4 regions of the Bacillus sp. V33-4 genome follow, and region 2 is predicted to be linked to each of the others. Evidence: riboswitches for the same ligand, from Rfam matches in the RefSeq annotation. Region 2 holds a riboswitch; each other region holds the start of a gene.
The links. Region 2 has a riboswitch for S-adenosylmethionine ahead of mtnK (S-methyl-5-thioribose kinase). Riboswitches for the same ligand answer to the same signal wherever they lie in the genome.

Region 1 (5,322 bases), on a different contig from region 2:
GATATATTCATGGGCCCTGTGGACGGGATTCCTCGTTTGAAATCCAACGACGGTTTTCCAGCCCTTATCCGCAAATATTTCTCTCGTTTGCTGCGGATCTAAGTAGAATGACTGAAAATCGTTCCGCTCGATCCGTTTTATAAGGGTAATCTGCCCGCCGATATAGACATCACCTCTTTGGAAAAGTTTGTTTACCCCTGGATGTTTAAGCTCTCGTGTCCGGTAGACAGATTGCGCTTCTTCATGCTTATCCGAATAATAGATATCGGAGATCGTCATGATTCCGTATGTCTCGTCCTTGCTGACCAGCCGCACTTCATCGCCGAGTGAAAGCTTGATTGCTTCTTGTTCCGTAACCGGCAGCGTAATGGGAATACTCCACACTGTACCATCCGAGAGGCGCATTCTATGTAAAACAGATTCGTAATCTTCCTTTCTCATAAACCCATCTAACGGACTGTATGCGCCTGTCCCAATCAATTCAAGATCACTTAATGCGATTCCATCCAGCTCAATCTGTTTGGCAATTTTTTTATAATCAAATGAAGGATTCCAGCGATTGATTAATGTTCCCCCATGCGGAAAGCTTAATGTCATATTAATTTCCTCCTGTCCTTTTCAAAATCAAGTATCCTTATAGGAAAAATAGGTTTTTCAGCTAGATGCCTCCGCCTTTTTCATAAATAATCCTACCGTCTTCTCTTATTGTTTTCGCCAAGCTAAGCGTTCCAAGCGTTGCAGCACAAACACTGAATAAAACAATCACAGAATATAGGTCACTCTCGACAAATATCTTCACAAAGCTGTATGAAACCACCAGCGAGACGATTGGCGAAACGATCCATACTTTAAGAATTTTGTTGATGATTTTCTTTTTCAAAATACCCCATCCATTTTGCGATGCGCCGATTCCAATAATAGCTGTGCTGGTTACCTGTGTCAGCGGAACGGGCAGGCCGTAAATGGAAGCAAGGATAACCAGGAATGCCCCGGTTCCTGAAATCGCGCCGCCTTCCAGCAAGGAGAAGTTAGTAATCTTTTTCCCATTTGTTTGCAAGACACCCCCGCCCATAAATATCGCACCGAGGGCGATAAATAAGCCGCCAATGAGAATACCTGTATGAATCGGTACGATTCCAGCGCCTACCAACGGCCCAACCGCATTGGCAACATTGTTCATGCCCGCTGAAAAAGCTTCAAAGAATCCAACAATGATCACAAATACAGCGAGCGTTTTTTGCATCTTTTCATTTTTCAAGCCCGGATAGTGCTTCTCCAGCTTTTTTATAAACTTTCCTAACAGAAGTGCAATCGCAAACCCTGCAGCAGGAACGATAATCCAAAAGCTGACGATGACCAAAATATTATTGATGTACAAAGCCTGATAGGCAATTCCCACACCGACAACAGATCCAACGGTAATTTCACTGGTCGAGAGCGGTATCCCCATCAGGTTGGCGATAAATAAAGATATGGCTGCTGAGGATAGGATGATCAACACCACTTTTACGGTCAGCAGCGACTGCGGAATAATGTCTGTTCCAATCGTTTTGACCACTTCACTCCCGCCCACGGCAGCCCCGGCAAAAATAGCAATTCCGCACAATACCAATGCCTTTCTCCTGCTTGGAATAGCGCCCGAACCGTATGCGATGCTAATCGAAGCCGCTGCCCCGCTCGCTCCAATATTCATCGCAAAAAACAGGGCGACGATACAAGTTATATAAGTTAGGATCATATTGATTACCTCTTATTGATGAAGTCCGCATTCAATTTTATTCTGGCCGGTCCATCGGCCTGACCTCAAGTCCCCGCTATTGAAAACAGGTGCAGTGCACGTCTTGCAGCCGATACTTGGGTAACCATGATCATGGAGAATGTTATACGGCAAATTGTTTTTGTGGGCGTAACGCCAAATATCCTTCCACGTCCAATGGATGAGCGGGCAAATCTTCACCGATTGAAAGCGGTGGTCTTTATTGATAAATTGTGTATGTTTCCTTGTTTCGGATTGTTCTCTCCTTAATCCCGACAGCCATGCCGCTGTTCCTGAGAGCACGCTGTTAAGCGGAGTAACTTTTCGAAGTTCACAGCATTTGTTCGGGTCGCTCTTCCATAGTTCATCCCCGTATGTGTGCGCCTGTTCTTCCAGAGACAAATCGGGTTTGTTCAGTTCAATGACTAATTGCGGATATTTCTCCTTCACTTGGTCAATTAACTTGTAAGTCTCCGCGAAATGAAGTTCAGTATCGAGAAAAACGATTCTCGCTGTTTCATTTACTTTGGAGATCAAATCGATTAAGACAATTCCTTCAATCCCAAAACTGCAGGCATAAACAAGGTTTCCCTCTCCATAATGCGAATACGCCCACTTAAGAACGTCTAAGGCCCCTTTTGTCTCGTTAGCATACGAAAAGTCCAGTGCCGAAAATGTATCAAAATTTTGATACGTGATTAATTGCGCCAAATCAATCCCTCCAAATTCCAAAAAAAGAGACAGTTCTAACCGGTAAGGTTAAAACTGCCTCTAGTTTATCTAGTCAGCAAGCTCACTTAATTCTAAGTTTTTCATTTTTTTCAATTTGCACGACTACACCGTCCTGAACAACCAGTGTGATTGAACCGTACTTCATCCCCGCCAGGATTTCCTGCAAATGCGAATAAATTTCATCGAACTGATTTACTTTCTTTCCCAAGCAAGCCCCTCCTTCTAAATAAAAAAACCTTTCCACTTCGGAAAGACTCATCAGGTAAGAATATGTTTACCTTATCTTCCAAAATGGTTTCACATTTTGTTGGATTTAGCACCTTGCTTGTTCAGCAGGTTGCCGGACTTCATCGGGCCAATTCCCTCCGCCGCTCTGGATAAGTTTATTTTTTCTAAATTTTAACACAAAGGAATTCCATGTCAATACTTTAAAGTACTGAAATGAAAAATAGGAATTTAGTCCAGTAGAACCGATCAAAGCTACGAAAAAGATTAATTCCTATAATTCCGATGAGTTCTATTTAAATTAACAGGATACCAGTTAGTTGTCAATCGTAATTTTTAAGTTTCTCTTTCCCTGGTACGTACATATGATGCAATACAGACAATTTAAAATTTTTTCAAAATCTGATGATTTGACATTTTTAGCGGCTCGTAAACCGTCATGAAAGACTATCTCAATTCTCTACGTCCACCCTATTTTAAAAAAGAGTGATTTTCTTAATTTTTAAAAAATGGTTGACACAAGTATGTGGATGTTGTAAATTTTAGTCAATTGAATACAAACGATTTCTTATCGAGAGAGGTTGAGGGAATGGCCCGAAGACACCTCAGCAACCATCAATGCCCTAATAGCATTGAAAAGGTGCTAAATCCTGCAAGTTTTTTATGAACTTGAAAGATGAGAAGAACGGCTGCGTCCAGCATACAAAGTCTTCTTCTTGAAGGCTTTTTTTATTTCTTAAAGGAGTGGTGGCAATGTACAAAATAGATACGAAGCTGGCCCAAATCGGCAACAGGAGCGATATTACAGGATCGGTAAGTCCGCCTGTTTACTTCTCTACGGCCTACATGCATGAAGGGATCGGCGAATCATCCGGCTATGACTATATCCGAACAGGCAACCCAACCCGCCAGCTCCTCGAAAAAGCGATCGCAGACCTTGAACATGGTGACCAGGGTTTTGCCTGCAGTTCGGGCATGGCAGCGATTGCCACATTGCTATCATTGTTTCAATCAGGCGATGAGTGGATTGTCAGCAAAGATTTATACGGTGGCACATATCGATTGCTTGAACACGGTTTCAGGAAGTGGGGATTAACGTGTCAATACCTCAACACAAGCTGTGTTGAGGAGTTGGATAAAAAAATAACTCTACAAACGAAAGCCATTTTTATTGAAACCCCAACCAATCCCCTAATGGAGCAAACCGATATTGGCGCTATTTCAGAGCTGGCCAAAAAGCATGGATTATTGCTGATTGTCGATAACACATTTTATACACCCATTCTCCAGCAGCCCCTCCTTCTCGGCGCTGACATTGTCATACATAGCGCCACCAAGTACCTCGGCGGTCATAATGATGTGCTGGCCGGGTTGATTGTTGCCAAAGGTAACGATTTATGTGAAGCTCTTGAATTCCACCATAATGCAGCGGGCGCAGTGCTCAGCCCTTTTGATTCATGGCTGTTAATCCGCGGCATGAAAACTTTAGCGCTCCGGATTGAAAAACACGAGGAGAATGCAAAGAAGCTTGTTCAGTACCTTTCAAGCCATGAAAGTGTAACAGATGTCCTTTACCCCGGCAGAGGCGGGATGATTTCTTTCAGAATCAAGGATGAGACATGGGTGAACCCTTTTTTAAAAGGATTATCCTTGATCACATTTGCTGAAAGCCTTGGCGGTGTCGAAAGCTTTATTACTTATCCCGCAACGCAAACACATGCGGATATCCCGGAGGAAATCAGAATCGAAACCGGGGTCTGCAACCGTTTATTAAGATTTTCCGTTGGCATAGAAGCTGTGGATGATTTAATTGATGACCTTGAGCAAGCATTCAGATCCGTCGTTGAGGAGGCTACCTTATGAAAGTGAGCAGTGAAATACATTTTGAAACGAGGCTTCTGCATAATAGCCAGAAAACGGATCAGGCAACTGGTGCTGTAAGTGTTCCGATTCACCATGCCTCCACTTTTCATCAATTCGATATTGAAAACTTCGGAAAATACGATTATAGCCGGAGTTCCAACCCGACACGCGAAGCTCTTGAGGAGGCAATCGCCGATCTCGAAGAAGGCACAAGGGGCTTTGCCTTTTCATCCGGAATGGCAGCAATCTCGACAGCCTTCCTTCTTTTGTCTTCTGGTGACCATGTCGTGATTTCCGAGGATGTTTACGGAGGAACATACCGCATGGTTACAGAAGTTCTTTCGAGAATGGGAATTGAATATACGTTTGCCGATATGACAGATCTTCACGCCGTCCGGGAGGCCGTTCAGACTAATACAAAGGTTTTTTATGTTGAGACACCTTCAAATCCCCTCTTAAAAGTTACCGATATACGAGCGGTCAGTGAACTGGCAAAAGAGCACAACGCATTAATTTTTGTCGACAATACGTTCCTGACCCCGGCTCTGCAGAAACCTTTGTTATTGGGAGCCGACGTCGTCCTGCACAGTGCAACAAAATTTTTATCCGGCCATAGTGATGTTGTCGCCGGACTCGCTGTCGTCAAAGATGAGGAATTGGCCGGGCGACTTTATTTCCTGCAAAATACGATTGGTGCCGTTCTTGGTGTCCAGGACGCCTGGCTGGTATTGAGAGGGTTAAAAACG
Region 2 (5,322 bases):
TGCTGGGATGTAAACGCAGGCGGTACTTTTAGCCAGGCGAAGAATGAACCTTTTGGCGCTGCAACCTCCCAGCCTATCGATTGCAGCCCGTTAATAAACGTGTTTCGCCGCGATTCATATAATTGGTTCAGTTCCTCTACACATTCCTGCGATTCCAGTAAAGCTGCTGCCGCCGCTTCCTGTACTGCTCCAAAAAGGCTGACATAAAGGTGGTCCTGAAGCAAATTGATCGCACTGATTACGCTTTTATTACCAATAGCGAAACCAACTCTCCAGCCGGCCATGTTATACGTCTTCGATAAAGTGTAAATTTCAATGCCGACTTCCTTGGCGCCTTCCGCCTGCAAAAAGCTGATTGGTTTTTGCTGATCAAAACCGATTGCTCCATATGCGAAATCATGGACAACGCAAATGTCATGCTGTTTCGCAAGCGTTACGGTCTCTGCAAAGAACGGAAGGGTCGCAGTTGCTCCGGTCGGATTGTTCGGGTAATTCAGGAACATTAACTTTGCTTTTGCTAATGCGTCCGCGCTTAAATCATGATAATCAGGGAGAAAACCGTTCTGCTCAAGCAATGGCATATACAACATTTCCGCTCTCGCCAATGCTACCCCAGACCAGTAATCCGGATAACCCGGATCAGGAACTAGCACAGTATCCCCCGGATTTAATAAACATTGCGGAATTTCAACCAAACCTGCTTTTCCGCCGAACAATACGGCCACTTCTGTATCCGGGTCCAACTCGACCTCATACTCCCGCTTATAGAACTCAGCTGCCGCTTCCTTCAAGTAGCGAAATCCTTGAAAGGGTGAATATTTATGATTGACCGGGTTTTCAGCCGCGGCCTGCAATGCTTTGACAATATGTCCTGGTGTTGGCTGGTCCGGGTTGCCCTGGCCCAGATTAATCACATCATGGCCCTGTTCAATGTATATTCCTGCCTTTTTGACGAGTGAGGCAAAAAACTGCCTCGGCAGGCTATTTAATAAATCTGACTGGGAAAAACGTGTCACTTTAGCACCCGCTTTATAAAAAATGAATTTGAAATTCTAGTCACAAATGATATAACGTTAATAACAGCTTGTAAAGCGAAATTTTTTAGTTTTTTGAATGGGGTGACAATTTTGAAACTATCAATAGCTTGTATTCAAATGGACATTGCTTTTGGCAATCCAGACCAAAACTACCAATCTGCGAAACAGCTGATTGCCGATGCAGCAGAACTAAAACCCGATATTATCGTCCTTCCTGAACTTTGGACGACCGGGTACGATCTGAGTCGGCTCGATGTAATTGGCGATCAGGACGCCAACAAAACAAAGTCCTTCTTGAAGAATGCAGCACTGCAACACGGTACCGCTTTTGTCGGCGGGTCTGTTGCGAAGAAAACGGCTGAGGGGATTTTTAATACGCTCATCATTGTCGATAAGCATGGAGAGGCAGTCCATGAATACAGCAAACTGCATCTTTTTCAGCTTATGGACGAACATCTGTATTTATCGGCGGGCAATTCGAAGGGCCTGTTCACGCTGGAAAACAGGCTCCTGTCCGGTATGATTTGCTACGATATCCGCTTTCCGGAATGGATTCGCGCCCATACGGCACAAGGAGCGGAAGCTTTGTTTGTCGTCGCTGAATGGCCGCTTGCCCGCCTCGCCCACTGGAGAGCCTTGTTGATATCACGGGCAATCGAGAACCAATGCTATGTCATTGCCTGCAACCGGGCAGGATCCGATCCGAAAAATGCTTTTGCCGGACATTCAATGATTATTGATCCGTGGGGGGAAATCATTGCGGAAGCCGGCGAAGACCAGGAAATATTGCATGCTGAAATTGACCTGGATGAAGTACGTCGAGTAAGAGAAATCATCCCGATTTTCTCAGACAGAAAACCGGAATTCTATAATTAAGTGCAGATTTTTGCCGGCAAAAATTTTTAAAAAAAAATGATTGACATATCACTTTTTGCATTGATATGATGATCAACAAGTGAAGAACAATTATGATTTTAAAATAGTACTCTCTTATCAAGAGCAGGCTGAGGGATTTGGCCCGATGAAGCCCAGCAACCGACCGTAATGCCATTGTGAAATGGGGCGCTAAAATGCGCCGGGGATTGATAATCTCCTAAGGCACGGTGCTAATTCCAACAGAAGGATTTTCTTCTGGCAGATAAGAGGCGTGAAGAATATAACCTTCAAGCCTCTTTCACATTGAGAAAGAGGCTTTTTCATTTGCTGAAAAGCCTCCACACTAAGGAGGAATAAACGATGGTCTTATTACAAAATACAACATACGAACCTTTAACCGAAAGCTCAGCCGCCGCCTTAGCGATTAGATTGCGGTTATTTCCTGAAGGTTCTGTTTTAACCGTATCAGAGATTGGCGATGGCAACCTGAATCTTGTCTTTAGGATTTCAGATCACGAATCCGGTCAAAGTGTGATCATCAAACAAGCATTGCCCTATGCGAAAGTCGTTGGTGAAAGCTGGCCGTTAACGTTAAAAAGAGCGACAATCGAAGCAAATGCATTGTCTGTTTTTAAAAAACTGGCACCAAATTATGTTCCTGAAGTCTTTTTTAGCGATGAGATCTTTGCCATTACTGTCATGGAGGATTTATCACATTTAACAATTGCGAGAACCGGATTAATCCAGGGCGAGGATTTCCCACTTCTCCCCAAGCATATCGGTGAGTATCTCGCTAAAACGCTGTTCTTTACTTCTGATTATGGCTTAAAGCCTGCAGAGAAAAAGGAGCTAGTTGGCAAATTTATTAACCCGGAGCTGTGTAAAATCACGGAAGACCTGATTTTTACCGATCCATTCTTTGATGCGCCAACCAATGACTTTGAAGAAGGTCTGAGGAAAGATGCCGAGAAGCTCTGGGCAGATGAAGAATTAAAGTTAGAGGCAGCCCTTCTCAAAAAGAGCTTTTTAACCGAAACAGAGTCATTGCTGCATGGCGATTTGCATACTGGAAGCATTTTTGCAAATAACGATGAAACAAAAGTCATCGACCCTGAATTTGCGTTTTATGGGCCGGCTGGCTTTGACCTTGGCCAAGTCGTGGCGAATTTGCTATTTCAACAGATTGCCAATCCCGAAAAACAGCGGAAAACATCTTCCCAGATAAGAGTGTTTTGGAAGACTTTTTCGCAGGAGTATTCAAAACTATGGAAAGAACAGAATACAGATCCGCTTTCTTCAAACGATCGCTTTCTCGCTTATTTACTTGAAAAATATCTTCAGGATGCTGCCGGATTTGCCGGTTGTGAGCTGATCCGACGGACGGTTGGACTGTCACATGTTGCCGACTTGGATGGCATACAAGATAAAGTCAAAAGGCTTGATGCAAAGCGGACAGCCCTTCAGCTTGGCAGTAAGTTGATTAAAAATCATCGCACTATTAAATCGATTGAAGACCTGATTGGTTAAACTCATCCAGCCGCTGAATGCAGTTCTGCGGCTGGAAATTTACGCTTAACCGTCGATTTTTACCCACATCTCTTCTGGATTCACTTCATATATTCCATTATCCCGGTACATATAATGATTGATAATAAACTCACGGCGGATCGTTGCATAATCTTCGTGAAATTTTTTTATATACTCATTTAGTTCCTTTTCCGCATATTTTTTTCCTGTTGTTAAACCCCGGATCATATATTCGAATACGATTAATTTCTTCTTCCTTTGGGCCGGAATGTTTTTCAGCTTCCCATCGCGCGTGAAGAAGTTATCAATTACCTTTTGTCTTTCGATATTCGTTTCGGCCATTTCCTTTATTCCCTCCCTGCCCTTCTCAATCTGCTCGACTAAAGCACTTGCATGTTGTTTCAGGACTGATTCATTTAAGTGCTTACTGAACCTTTAAACGAAGCTTTTTCGTGGCGAAGCAGCTTTTCTTTAATATCGGTTCTCGTGCCTGCATAGCCTGTCAGTGTTTTATTTTGGCCGATGACACGGTGGCATGGAATGATAATCGGGAATTTGTTTGCCTTGTTGGCCTGGCCGACTGCCCGCACCGCTTTCGCTTTGCCAATAGTTGATGCAATATCCTGGTAGCTTTTCGTCACCCCGAAAGGAATCGCTTCAAGCTGTTTCCAAACTGCTTGCTGAAAATCTGTGCCTGTTATGTCTAGCGGCAATTGAAAACTGCTTCGCGTTCCGCTAAAATATTCGCCAAGTTGTGTGACGGCAGCAGCCAGGACTGGATTATGCGGATTTTCTGAGAGATCCTCCCCGGTTTCATGTTTATCAAAGTCTTCTTTCCCTATATGTACAGCGCTCAATTTCCCGTTTTCAGCGACGATGAATAACAAACCGATCACGGTCTGCAGTCTAGTATATTGCCTGTTCAAAGTCTCTACCCCGCCTTCTTTAATGGTAAAAAAATATGAAAGATTGTCCCTTTGCCAAGCTGGCTTTCCACTTCAATGCTTCCTTGATGCTCTTCAATGATTTTGTAGCTCACCATTAAACCAAGTCCTGTTCCCCGCTCTTTTGTAGTATAAAACGGTTCGCCAAGCTTTTTCAATTTTTCTTCGGGGATGCCGGGTCCTTCGTCCTGCACATATATATGGATTTTATCGCCTGCGGCCCGCTTAACTGAAACAGTAATATAGCCGCCTTTCGGCATCACTTCAATCGCATTTTTGATAATGTTGATAAACACCTTTTTGAGCTGGTTTGGCTCACAAAAAAGCAGCGGGAGTTTATCTTGATAATATGTTTTAAATTGCACGTTATGCAAGACAGCCTGGGCAGTCAGCAACTCAACCGTTTCCTTAACAATTCTCGTAACATCCGATTCTATAAATTTTACTGCCTGGGGTTTTGCGAGGATCAGAAATTCATTGATTATTGAATCTATTCTTTGTAATTCACTTGTGATCACCTGAAAATACATCTCATGTTCATCCTTCATATTACCCTGAAGCAACTGGATAAACCCTTTTAGCGCTGTCATTGGATTTCTGATTTCATGGGCAATTCCAGCGGCAAGTTCTCCAATAACCGTTAAAGTATCAGATTTTCTGAGCTGTTCTTCCATCTCCAATTTTTCTGTTATATCTTTAAAAACAATTAGATTTAAGCCCGACATCAAGTTGCTTTTTGTTGAAAACTCAATGTGCTTTTTTGTTTCTTTTTTTATCCTAATCTGCACCACACCGTTCAATTGACCTTGTTGCAGAAGGGTATCCATATGTTCCACTTGTTCTTGCCGGCTCAGTCGGCACTCTGTCAGCAATTCCGTCAACGATTTACCGACAATCTCTTGTCTGGAAATCCCGAGCATATTTTGGCCGGTCTGGTT
Region 3 (5,322 bases), on a different contig from region 2:
GAGCAGAAGTAATTGGAAAAGGGACAAGTTTTCTTTATTTTGAACAAAATGATCTGCTAACGTTATATAGACAAGGCCTTGAAAATAAAGACGGTTCGAAATTTCTAAAAGGGGGGACTTTGATGTTTAAAAAGAGTTTATTTCCAAAAATAAAGTTCCCGTCACAGAAAGCCGGTTCAGATAGTCATTTTAGAAACCAATGTAAAGAGAATAACGTTAAGATGTATTCTACAAGCCGGTATAACTATGTGTGTCTAAGAAGGGCAGATTTAACAAGCCATACTTATCAACTTCCTCCAGAGGAATATATGAAAAACTGCGAAGTAGTTGAAACGACTAAAAATTTTGAATCGGCCGTTACAAAACGGTTTGGTAAGAAATGAAAATTTCTTACTCATGTAATGTGGACTAGTTATTTCGTAGTATCTGGGAAGGAGAGATATTTAGGTGGACAGTTCCTTCTTAACTGAGAGTGAAATAGAGTCTATCAATCTGTGGATATCCAAAATGGAACAAAAGAAAATTGTCGATAGTGATACAAAAATGAAAACCATCAGTGAAGCGGAAAATACTCTAGCACTTAATTATAAACGGATCGGATTTGGAAACAATCGCATTGTTTATGACCTTAACAATGGATTTGTGTTGAAAGTAGCAATCTCTGAGTCGGGGATACAATCCAATGAAACCGAATTTAATACCTACCAAAACTGTCCCTTAATCTTGCGAGTACATCTTTGCCCAGTAGAAGAGTTGGGCAATGGGTGGATTATTATGGAGAAGGCCCTTAACATCGTGCCAGATAACGAAGAGTATCAGCACAAGGTATCTGGATTGCAAAATAAATTTTTAAAATCAGGGATAAAGGCTAATGATATGAGGATTCGAAACTTAAGATTATCGAATGATGGTAAAATCATTGTCATCGATTATGGCGCATTTAAATATACGAAGAGAAAATAGGTTGAATGATATTTTTATGTATGATAAATTGCGACTTTTGACTATATAGATAATCATTACAAACCAACAATACACACCCTTCGTTTGGTTTTATTACTCTTGAATGAATTCCTGCATTTCTTTAAATTGCACTTTGTCAAAAAATAACAGGGCAACCGAAAGCGTCAAAATTTTGTGAGAGAATCTTATTACCGTCATAAAGTAGGGCATTCTTTAGGCTTAGATCATGAAAACGAAGTACCTGCATAACAGGAGAAAAGGATTTAAAGGCTTTACTTAAGCAGAAAAATAGGATCATAATTATTAAGCTTGGCTATTCAACTCCCATGACAAATAAAAAGGAGGAGCAATCCTAATTTATGTACCAATTAAAAACAAAAGAAACCGAAAACAGTGTCATTGAGTTTATTGAGAGTGTCGAAAACCCGAAAAAACGTGAAGATGCATACAAACTACTGGATATTTTTACTGAAACGACGGGTTACAAAGCGAAGATGTGGGGACCGAGTATTATTGGATTTGGTTCGTATCATTATAAATATGAATCCGGTCACGAAGGCGATGCGCCGCTAGTTGGCTTTTCGCCGCGAAAAGCCAAAATCAGTTTGTATTTTGCTACGGATGACACAACACGAGCGGACTTGCTGAAGGACTTTGGAAAACATACGACAGGCAAAGCGTGTGTGTATATCAACAAAATATCAGATATCGATGTGGATGTATTGAAGGCGTTAATCAACCAATCTGTAGCGTTTTTGAATGATATGTATCCGAACCCGCGCAATTAAGACGTTGTAGAGAAGAGTTGACTTAAGACTTTGATATTTCGTACTCAAACTGCTGATATGATTGCCATGCTAAAGAATCACCTCCAAGGATAACGCTTCCTGATGAGGTGATTTTTTCTAAGCGGTTGTTAGGTGATTCTTTGGGTTTGATCAATCATTTGTTCAAAAATGCTGGACTACCTTGACATTAAAATAACACGTTCAGAAAGTCATATTAATCCAATAGACGGGAGTAAGAAATACGTATAACAACAATTGACGTTCGTTTGCTGGTTTCCAATCAGGTTTTGGAAACGAGTTAAACAAGTCTTCTACATTACCTCTGACTGTAATTATGGGATTGATTGACTGAATCAACTCAATACATTCACTCGGTTGTGGACCTCTGAAAACAATGTCACCTAGACAAATAACCGCATCGGGAGCTTATTAGATTCCATATCAATTGATAACACAAATGCAGAAATTTTTCATGCCACGCCTGAATCGCTGGGAGAGGTGGTGTATCCGTGGGCTAGCTTGGAGGAGCTAGATAAACTACATACGAATGAAAAGACAAATTTAGTTTTGTTTGGCCATGTTCATCATGCTTTACCAGACAAGCGAATGGAAGAACAATAGTACATGCGGGGAGTGCAGGCTTTTCATTTGCTGGTGATAATCGTGCCAGTTATGCAATTATTGATATCGATCAAACAAATTTAGCTGTTCAATTAAGAAGGGTGTCTTATGACATTGAGAAGGTCATAAAGATAGCACAAAAGAGAAGCATGCCAGATATCGACGCGTTGGAGTATGGATTAAGACATGCCATTTATCCATACAGTGGTATGCCTGTGAAGTAGGTCTTACATTTTTTGTTCATTCAATGGGGGGTGTTTGAGTTAACTCCAAAGTTATGCTTAAGGAATGGACACATTCGAACTTATGTACGAACTAAAAACAATAAGAAACCGAAAATGAGATTTATTCGTTAACCCCGTGGGTGTTAATCAAACGTTTGTTTAAAAATCAGGATTATATTAACCTGGTCAGAAAAACTATGTAAACGCAATAGAGGATATATGAATTACGCCATAACAATATATTAAAAATTAGGGGACACTATGAAAGATATTCGAGTGCTTATAGTCGATAATGGGGAGGGTATTAGGGGTTTTTCGGAAAAATATCTGGAACGGAGGGTACTCAAATGTTGTTATTATTCCGATACAATTGGCAGGTAAGAGAAGAATGGTTCGAATGGTGTGAGCAACTGTCTGAAAAAGGAGCTACAACGTCCAAGAGTCGGTGGAAAAGGAGGTATTTTGCAAACACTTTTTCATATAGTGGACGTGGAACAAGCGTGGATTAGAGGATTACAAGGAAAGCCTAAATTTCATTTTATTTATGAAGATTAATCCTCACTTAAATTGATAGAAGATTTATCCAACAATTGTGTACCCGAAGTTGAGGAGTATGTTGGGAATTGGTCAGAGGATAATGAAACTCTTAAATTAGACGGATTTACATATGCTGATGTGATTCGGCACGTAATCGCTCATGAAATTCACCATATTGGTCAGTTGTCAATTTGGTCAAGAGAGTTAGGTTTGAAACCTGTTTCTGCTAATCTAATTGGAAGAGGACTACATTGACACACTCTCTTTTTTATAAATGGGTACTTATCTATAAAAAAGTAAAGTTGATACGAGTCGCCTTTCATTTTTTCAGCAAACTGTTCTAAAGCTACGGATTTGTATGCAGTATGCTTGTCGGGTATTCGGATCAAAACTCTTGTACTGGCCGGAAAGCAGATTAACATATTAAACCGTGTTTGTGAACTGTACAACCAATTTTCTGATAAAATTTTCTGAAATCTATTGCTTTAAGTTATCTCTTTATATGATAATAGTGACAATTATTAAAATTTAATAGATTTTTTTCCTTATCAAGAGAGGTGGAGGGAATGGCCCTATGAAACCCGGCAACCGCTGTTTTTTCAAACAGAATGGTGCTAAGTCCTAAAGAACAAGTTGTTCTTAAAGATGAGGAGGAGATTGAGTATTCAAACTCTTCCTTTTATCAGGAAGATTTTTTTTATTTATATAGAGAGGAGTTTTTCTAGGATGCTAAACGACAGCACAAATTTGCGTAATTCTAATCAAACAGTTTTATCAGAAGAGGCACCGTTCAGGGCTGATCATGTTGGAAGTTTATTAAGGCCAGACAAAATTAAAAATGCCCGTTTGCAAAGAGCGGCTGGAGAAATTACATTGGAGCGGCTAAGAGAAGTAGAAAATGAGGAAATTGTGAGGATTGTCAATAAGCAAAAAGAGATAGGACTTCAAGCAGTGACAGATGGAGAGTTCCGCCGGGCATGGTGGCATTTTGACTTCCTTGAAAATTTGATTGGTGTGGAAGGTCACGATACAGACAGTGGTATACAATTTCATCAAACTCAAACAAAATCACACGCGATCAAAGTGACCGGAAAATTGGATTTTGGGCAGCATCCGATGCTCGAAGATTACAGATTTCTACAGAGCATAGCCGAAATGCATACCACTAAAATGACGATCCCAAGTCCGAGTATGCTCCACTTCCGCGGTGAAATAGAAAAAGATGCTTACAGCGATGATGAAGAGTTTTTCCATGATCTAGCCTTAACGTATAAGAAAGCGATCCAGTCATTCTATGATGCCGGCTGCAGATACTTACAGTTGGATGACACTTCGTGGGCGTATCTTTGTTCTGAAGAACAAAAAGAGCATATTCGGGCAAGAGGTTTGGATCCCGACTATCTTGCTGGTATGTATTTAAAAACAATTAATGATGCGGTATCAGCCAGGCCTGCAGATATGAAAATTACAATGCATATTTGCCGGGGTAATTTTCGTTCGACTTGGATTTCTTCTGGTGGATATGAGCCTGTAGCTGAACTACTATTTGACAGGCTTAATATTGACGGCTTCTTTTTGGAATATGACACTGACCGCGCAGGTGGCTTTGAACCATTACGTTTTGTGAAAAGACCTGATTTGAAGATCGTATTGGGATTGATAACATCTAAGTTCGGAGAATTGGAGAATGCGGAAGAAGTTAAACGCCGTATTGAAGAAGCCTCCCGTTTTGTCGATTTACATCAGCTGTGCCTGAGTCCGCAATGCGGTTTTGCCTCTACAGAAGAGGGTAATTTACTGACAGAAGAACAACAATGGGCAAAACTCCGCCATGTTGTGGAGATTGCTCAAGATGTTTGGAAGTAACTTCCTTGTCACAGAGACAGCAAAAACAGTTAATCTTAAAAAATTTCGACAGAACTTTAGGAAATGATGAAATGGAAGCGCAACTGAACAGATTACTTATTGGACTTCCCTAGATAGAAAACTATTGGAATAACAGCAATTTTCCCTTGATTGGCTACATGCCTTTCAAGGGTTTCTTTTTATCAGCATCTCACCTTTCCGGTGAAAGTGACTAACTGAATAATGTTATTGACATTCTAATTCCGTCGACTATAATTTAAGTAGTTAAGTAATTACTTAAATATTTAAGAGGGAGGTAAGTATTGATTGTCCATAAATGAGTT
Region 4 (5,322 bases), on a different contig from region 2:
TCGAACAGATAATCCACTGACGCATTGTGAAAGGGAAATATTGAAGATGGTCGCAGAAGGTAAAAAAGCCAAGGAGATTTCAAGCTATTTTTATCATCCGGAACTATATATCAAAAATTTTAAATAAGCTTGAGTGTAAAAAATCAAATAGAGGCAATTTCAATAGCGGAAGGGTGGATTTAGCAGTTCCATCTTTTTTTACATAGAGCACTTGAAACTTTTATTGCCCTAAAACAAAGGCGGTATGCCTTTGCTGAATTCAGAGACGAGGGTTGCGATCGATTGCAATTGTTCTTCATCAAGGTCAAAAGTGTTTTTAATTTTACTTTCAAGATCTTCTGTAACCCTTCTTTTGCCAACTTCAACAAGGGCAATAAGCGAGAAGCTGCAATTAACGAGCTTTGCAAAGTCGCGCTGATTCATGTTATAGCTTTTTCTTAAAAATTTTACAATTTCTTTATTCATCTTTCACCTCTCCTTAGAAAAAGCAATTTACACGGGCTTTTGGTAAGGCTTTCTCTTGTTCAGACGGACGTTATTCTTTAAATTAGCATTAAAGTGAGAGGGTTGTCAAAATCTTTATCATTACACAACCGTTAGCATTTTTAGCTGGGCAACGATATGCTTCACGAACTTGAGTCACATGAAGAAAGCGAGCAAAAAATGCTCGCCAGTACTTATCAACCTTTTGCATCATCCATGATATATCGCATGAGAGTAGTCTTTTTCACCTCAGTAATATTCTTCGCCCCAGCCAGACCTGCCGATACTTTAAATTCATCGAGTAAGTTCGAAACAACCTTTTGAACTCCGTGTTCGCCTGCAACCGCCAGCCCGTATACATAAGGCCTTCCAAGCAATACAGCATCCGCACCAAGTGCAAGCGCCTTGACCATATCCGTGCCACGGCGGATGCCGCTGTCAAACAAAACTGGAAATGTTTCGGGCACAACGTTGCGAATTAATGGTAACGCATCCAGCGAGGATGCGACCCCGTCCAGCTGCCTTCCGCCATGGTTTGACACAATAATTCCCTCGAAGCCCCTTTTAACTGCTTCCACTGCATCGTCAGGATGAAGGATTCCTTTTAAAACAATCGGCAAACTCGTTTGCGTTTTTAGCCACTGCAAATCATCCCAGTTAAAGGAAGGATGGAGAATCTGGTTTAAAATTTCGTCCACGACTTCATCACTGTCTTCAATATTCACTTTAGCCTGAAAAACAGGATCAGAAATATAGTTTGCTTTTCCAAAACCAAGTCTGAGCGGGGAGTAGCTATTGTGCAAGTCCTTTTCCCGCCATCCGAGCATGACGGTATCGACTGTAACGACGAGGGCTTGATAACCGGCGTTTTCAGCCCTTTTAACCATGCTTAACGATAAATCACGATCATTGGACCAGTAAAGCTGGAACCAGTTTGGGCTAAACGGGTTCGCTTCGGCAATCTCTTCCATAGTGTAGCTCGATACAGTACTTGCAATATAAGGAATTCCAAACGAGCCTGCTGCTCTTGCTGCAGCCAATTCTCCGTCTTGATGAGCAATCCTTTGCATTCCAACCGGAGCGAACAATAAAGGGGAAGGAAAAGTTTGATTCAACAATTCTATTGAAAAGTCTGGATTTGCTACATTCGTTAAAACTCTTGGCAAAATGCTGTATTGTTCAAAAGCTCTCGTATTTTTCTGCAGCGTTTCTTCACCGCTGGACCCTGATTGGATATAACCGAACGGGCCTTGCTCAAGAATACATTCAGCCGCCCTTTCCCACTCTTCGACTGAAAAATTGAGCCCGGTCTCTTTCATTTTTGCTAATAAAGGATCTTCCTTGCTGATTACCGCCATGATTTCATTTCCTTTCTAAATAGCTGATTTTTTGATAAAGGTTCTAAAACAAAAAAACCTCTCCAAAGTAGAGAGGTTTGATCATATGTATGGTCGCCCGCTCTCATCTTCCAAAACTAAAATGTTTTGCTGGATTTAGCACCAATTCCAAATTGGAATGGTTGCCGGGCTTCACAGGGCCAGTCCCTCCGCCACTCTCGATAAGAGAACAAAATTATTAAATTAACAGCAATTCGTTACTTATAACTTTAGGATTTCGGGAAGTGGTTGTCAATGAAATATTTTTTAAAACTATTTGTCGGAAAACACCAACTGGGAAATGTTTTATGGTGAAAAAAATTATAGATACATTTTATATATGAAAAACATTAAAAAATGGCGAAAATGAGAGATTGGTTACGAAAATGCCGCTTACATCAAGAGTTGCTTGACAAGAAATGGTGCTTGGCAGTGTCAGCCATAAGGTTGCCAAAAAGGGGAAAAGCACCGGTTATGATTGTGAAATAACGCAGATCCGTCATAAAACAAAATAAAAAAGGCCTATCAAGTGCGATCAGTCAATTGATCAGTACTTACCATTGAGGAGCAATAAGGCCGAGGGGCGATCCCGGATCCCGAGCGGCAATTGCGACAATAATCTTGCGCAGTAGGCCTAATTTATTGATGATGTCCTCCTAAAATAAGCATTTGTTTTTATCAGGCGGATTATATCGTGAATAAATCGAACAGTTAACTAATAAATATTATAAAAATAAAATAATTGTGTGTTTTCTGAAGACAAGATTTCAATGAGTTTAATATAATGTTAAAATAATAATCTGTTGACTATAGTGAGGGATCAATCATTCAGCCATACTTATTCCCAGCAGAACGATTACGGAATCGCTTTCTGTGTTCGCGCCTACAGGCTGTACGAAAAGATGTTGCATGTCATTTAACAGAGAATAGTAATGGCAAATCACCGGGCGATAAATTTCCATTAGAAAACAATCGCGTATGACTCTTTTCTTTCAAAAGAACATGTTAAAATAAAACCATGTGTGTGAGTGAATTTCATAAAGCAATTCTTTAATTGAAAAACGAACAGTAATTTAAAATTAAGATATTATTATTCGTTTCCTACGGCATTCTCTTGTTTATTTAGACAACTTCATTCGTTTTTCGGTTTAGCTTATTACATTGTGGAATTCACTCGTGTGAATGACTAATTGGAGGTTCGATGATGAAAACTAAACTTGGGTTATTATACGGGGGTAAATCCGCTGAACATAATGTTTCTCTACAAACAGCTCTTGCTGTTATTAAAGCGCTTGATGTAGAAAAATTCGATATTCATCCTATTTACATAACAGATGAAGGAAAATGGGTAAAAGGGCCGCAATTAAGCGGTCCAGTGGCTGATGTTAAAGCATTGCAGTTTTCTCAAGGAGACGCAGCTTCTCAAGCTGCTCTCGCTCCGGCATTGTTTCAAGGAAGTGCAGCAGGGCAGGATCAATCTTTGGATGTGATCTTCCCGCTTCTTCATGGACCAAATGGAGAAGACGGAACGGTTCAAGGTCTGCTTGAGCTTTTAAACCTTCCTTATGTAGGTAATGGAGTGCTTGCTTCCGCTGCCGGCATGGATAAAATCATCATGAAAAATGTATTTGCACAAGCCGGGCTTGCCCAGGTCAAATTTGCCTGGTTTACCCGCAGTGAGTGGGAGAAGGCCAGCGAATCCGCGTATGAAAAAATCGAAAAACAACTTGGTTACCCTTGTTTCGTGAAGCCGGCCAATCTCGGTTCCAGTGTTGGCATCAACAAGGCTTCCAATCGTGATGAATTAGCAGCAGCCTGTGAGGAAGCCTTCCTATTTGATCGGAAGATCATTGTCGAAGAAGGCATTACCGCCAGAGAGATTGAAATCGGTGTACTTGGAAATGATGAGCCTGAATGTTCAGTTGCCGGTGAAATTGTGCCGAAAAAGGATTTTTACGACTATAAAGCAAAATATGAAGACGGCGATACCGCGATGATTATCCCGGCGGATGTTACAAAAGAAGAATACAGTGAGCTTAAGGAAATGGCGATTAGATCGTTTAAAGCTCTGGATTGCTCAGGACTGGTACGCGCCGACTTCTTCTTAACAAAGGACGGAAACGCATATATCAATGAAGTCAATACGATGCCTGGCTTTACGCCCTTCAGCATGTTTCCTTTACTGTGGAAGCACACCGGGGTTGAATACCCGGAGCTGATTGAACGTCTTGTTAAGCTTGCAGAAGAAAGACATGCAGAAAAGCAAAACATTAAGCATACATTCTAGCAGCAAAGGGATACACGGCGCTTGATGCCGTGTTCCTTCATGTTTTGGAATAATCCGAGGAGGAGTATAATGATCCGAAAAACGATCAGGCAGCTTTCAAAAATGATTAAAGCCGAAATTGATCTCCAGCAATGGGGAGACACTGAAATTAACGGGGTCAGCATTGATTCGAGAAAGATAGAAACAGGGAATTTGTTTATACCTTTTAAAGGTGAACACGCCGATGGTCACAGGTTCGTGGAGGAAGCAGTTAATAAAGGTGCAGGGGCCGCGTTCTGGCAAAAGGATGTACCAAACCCACCCGTCGATTTGCCGATTATTATCGTCGAGGATACTCTTCTTGCTTTACAGGAGCTGGCCGCCAATTATCGAGACGAGTTATCAACAAAAATCATCGGGATTACTGGAAGCAACGGGAAAACGACGACAAAGGACATGATGGCTAGCGTTCTCTCCCTCGAATATAAAGTCCAAAAAACAGAAGGGAATTTTAACAACCATATCGGGTTGCCCCTGACCGTCCTGCAGTTGAAACCGGAAACGGAAATGGCTGTTCTTGAAATGGGCATGAGTGCAAAAGGTGAGATTGAATTGTTAACAAAGCTTGCCCGGCCTGACGCCGTGATTATTACAAATATCGGAGAAGCCCATTTGCAGGATCTCGGATCACGGGAAGGGATAGCCGAAGCAAAGCTCGAAATTGTGAAGGGCTTGCAGGATGGCGGTCTGATTGTCTATTGCGGTGATGAACCGCTTCTCCGGGAACGGCTGAAGGATTATGAAGCAAAGTTTACCGTTAAAACATTTGGTAAATCGCGCGAAAATGATCTTTATCCCACCGACATTATCCAGAGTGGACAAGGCAGTCAATTTACAGTAAATCGGTTTGAAGGAAAATTTCATCTGCCTGTTCTTGGGGTTCATAATGTCCTCAATGCGCTCGCTGTCATGCTGACCGCCCGCTTTTTTGGTGTTTCTTACGAAAAAATGGACAAAGGCTTTCAAGGCTTAAAGTTAACACAGATGAGAATGGAACTGGTCGAAGGCGCCAAGGGAGAAAGAATTATAAATGACGCCTATAATGCGAGTCCAACAGCGATGAGGGCTGCGATTGAGCTTATTTCGGATTTGGAGGGCTTTTCAAGAAGGATTGTCGTTCTTGGCGATATGCTGGAG

Region 1: another riboswitch for S-adenosylmethionine. It lies ahead of CVD23_RS10460 (methionine biosynthesis PLP-dependent protein); the one in region 2 lies ahead of mtnK (S-methyl-5-thioribose kinase).
Region 3: another riboswitch for S-adenosylmethionine. It lies ahead of CVD23_RS07660 (5-methyltetrahydropteroyltriglutamate--homocysteine S-methyltransferase); the one in region 2 lies ahead of mtnK (S-methyl-5-thioribose kinase).
Region 4: another riboswitch for S-adenosylmethionine. It lies ahead of CVD23_RS19715 (alpha-hydroxy-acid oxidizing protein); the one in region 2 lies ahead of mtnK (S-methyl-5-thioribose kinase).

Annotation. Positions count from the first base shown of each region.
Region 1 covers NZ_PGVC01000026.1:38,617-43,938, reverse strand. The annotation lists gene sat (sulfate adenylyltransferase) at 1-597, opposite strand, end outside; gene CVD23_RS10475 (inorganic phosphate transporter) at 659-1,738, opposite strand; gene CVD23_RS10470 (phosphoadenylyl-sulfate reductase) at 1,751-2,467, opposite strand; gene CVD23_RS10465 (YezD family protein) at 2,550-2,666, opposite strand; SAM riboswitch class I at 2,765-2,872, opposite strand; SAM riboswitch class I at 3,279-3,396, shown strand; gene CVD23_RS10460 (methionine biosynthesis PLP-dependent protein) at 3,467-4,576, shown strand; gene metC (cystathionine beta-lyase) at 4,573-5,322, shown strand, end outside.
Region 2 covers NZ_PGVC01000032.1:80,718-86,039, reverse strand. The annotation lists gene CVD23_RS12590 (pyridoxal phosphate-dependent aminotransferase) at 1-1,016, opposite strand, end outside; gene CVD23_RS12585 (carbon-nitrogen family hydrolase) at 1,077-1,913, shown strand; SAM riboswitch class I at 2,025-2,182, shown strand; gene mtnK (S-methyl-5-thioribose kinase) at 2,274-3,440, shown strand; partial or broken gene CVD23_RS12575 (DUF2087 domain-containing protein) at 3,486-3,863, opposite strand; gene CVD23_RS12570 (methylated-DNA--[protein]-cysteine S-methyltransferase) at 3,857-4,366, opposite strand; gene CVD23_RS12565 (PAS domain S-box protein) at 4,372-5,322, opposite strand, start outside.
Region 3 covers NZ_PGVC01000019.1:54,811-60,132, reverse strand. The annotation lists gene CVD23_RS07680 (glycosyltransferase) at 1-383, shown strand, start outside; gene CVD23_RS07675 (hypothetical protein) at 508-963, shown strand; gene CVD23_RS07670 (DUF1801 domain-containing protein) at 1,323-1,751, shown strand; gene CVD23_RS22835 (hypothetical protein) at 1,953-2,162, opposite strand; partial or broken gene CVD23_RS22830 (DinB family protein) at 2,944-3,125, shown strand; gene CVD23_RS22825 (DinB family protein) at 3,164-3,388, shown strand; SAM riboswitch class I at 3,676-3,785, shown strand; gene CVD23_RS07660 (5-methyltetrahydropteroyltriglutamate--homocysteine S-methyltransferase) at 3,860-4,999, shown strand; gene CVD23_RS07655 (autorepressor SdpR family transcription factor) at 5,312-5,322, shown strand, end outside.
Region 4 covers NZ_PGVC01000064.1:20,586-25,907, reverse strand. The annotation lists gene CVD23_RS19720 (helix-turn-helix domain-containing protein) at 229-465, opposite strand; gene CVD23_RS19715 (alpha-hydroxy-acid oxidizing protein) at 681-1,841, opposite strand; SAM riboswitch class I at 1,942-2,048, opposite strand; gene CVD23_RS19710 (D-alanine--D-alanine ligase) at 3,064-4,146, shown strand; gene CVD23_RS19705 (UDP-N-acetylmuramoyl-tripeptide--D-alanyl-D-alanine ligase) at 4,216-5,322, shown strand, end outside.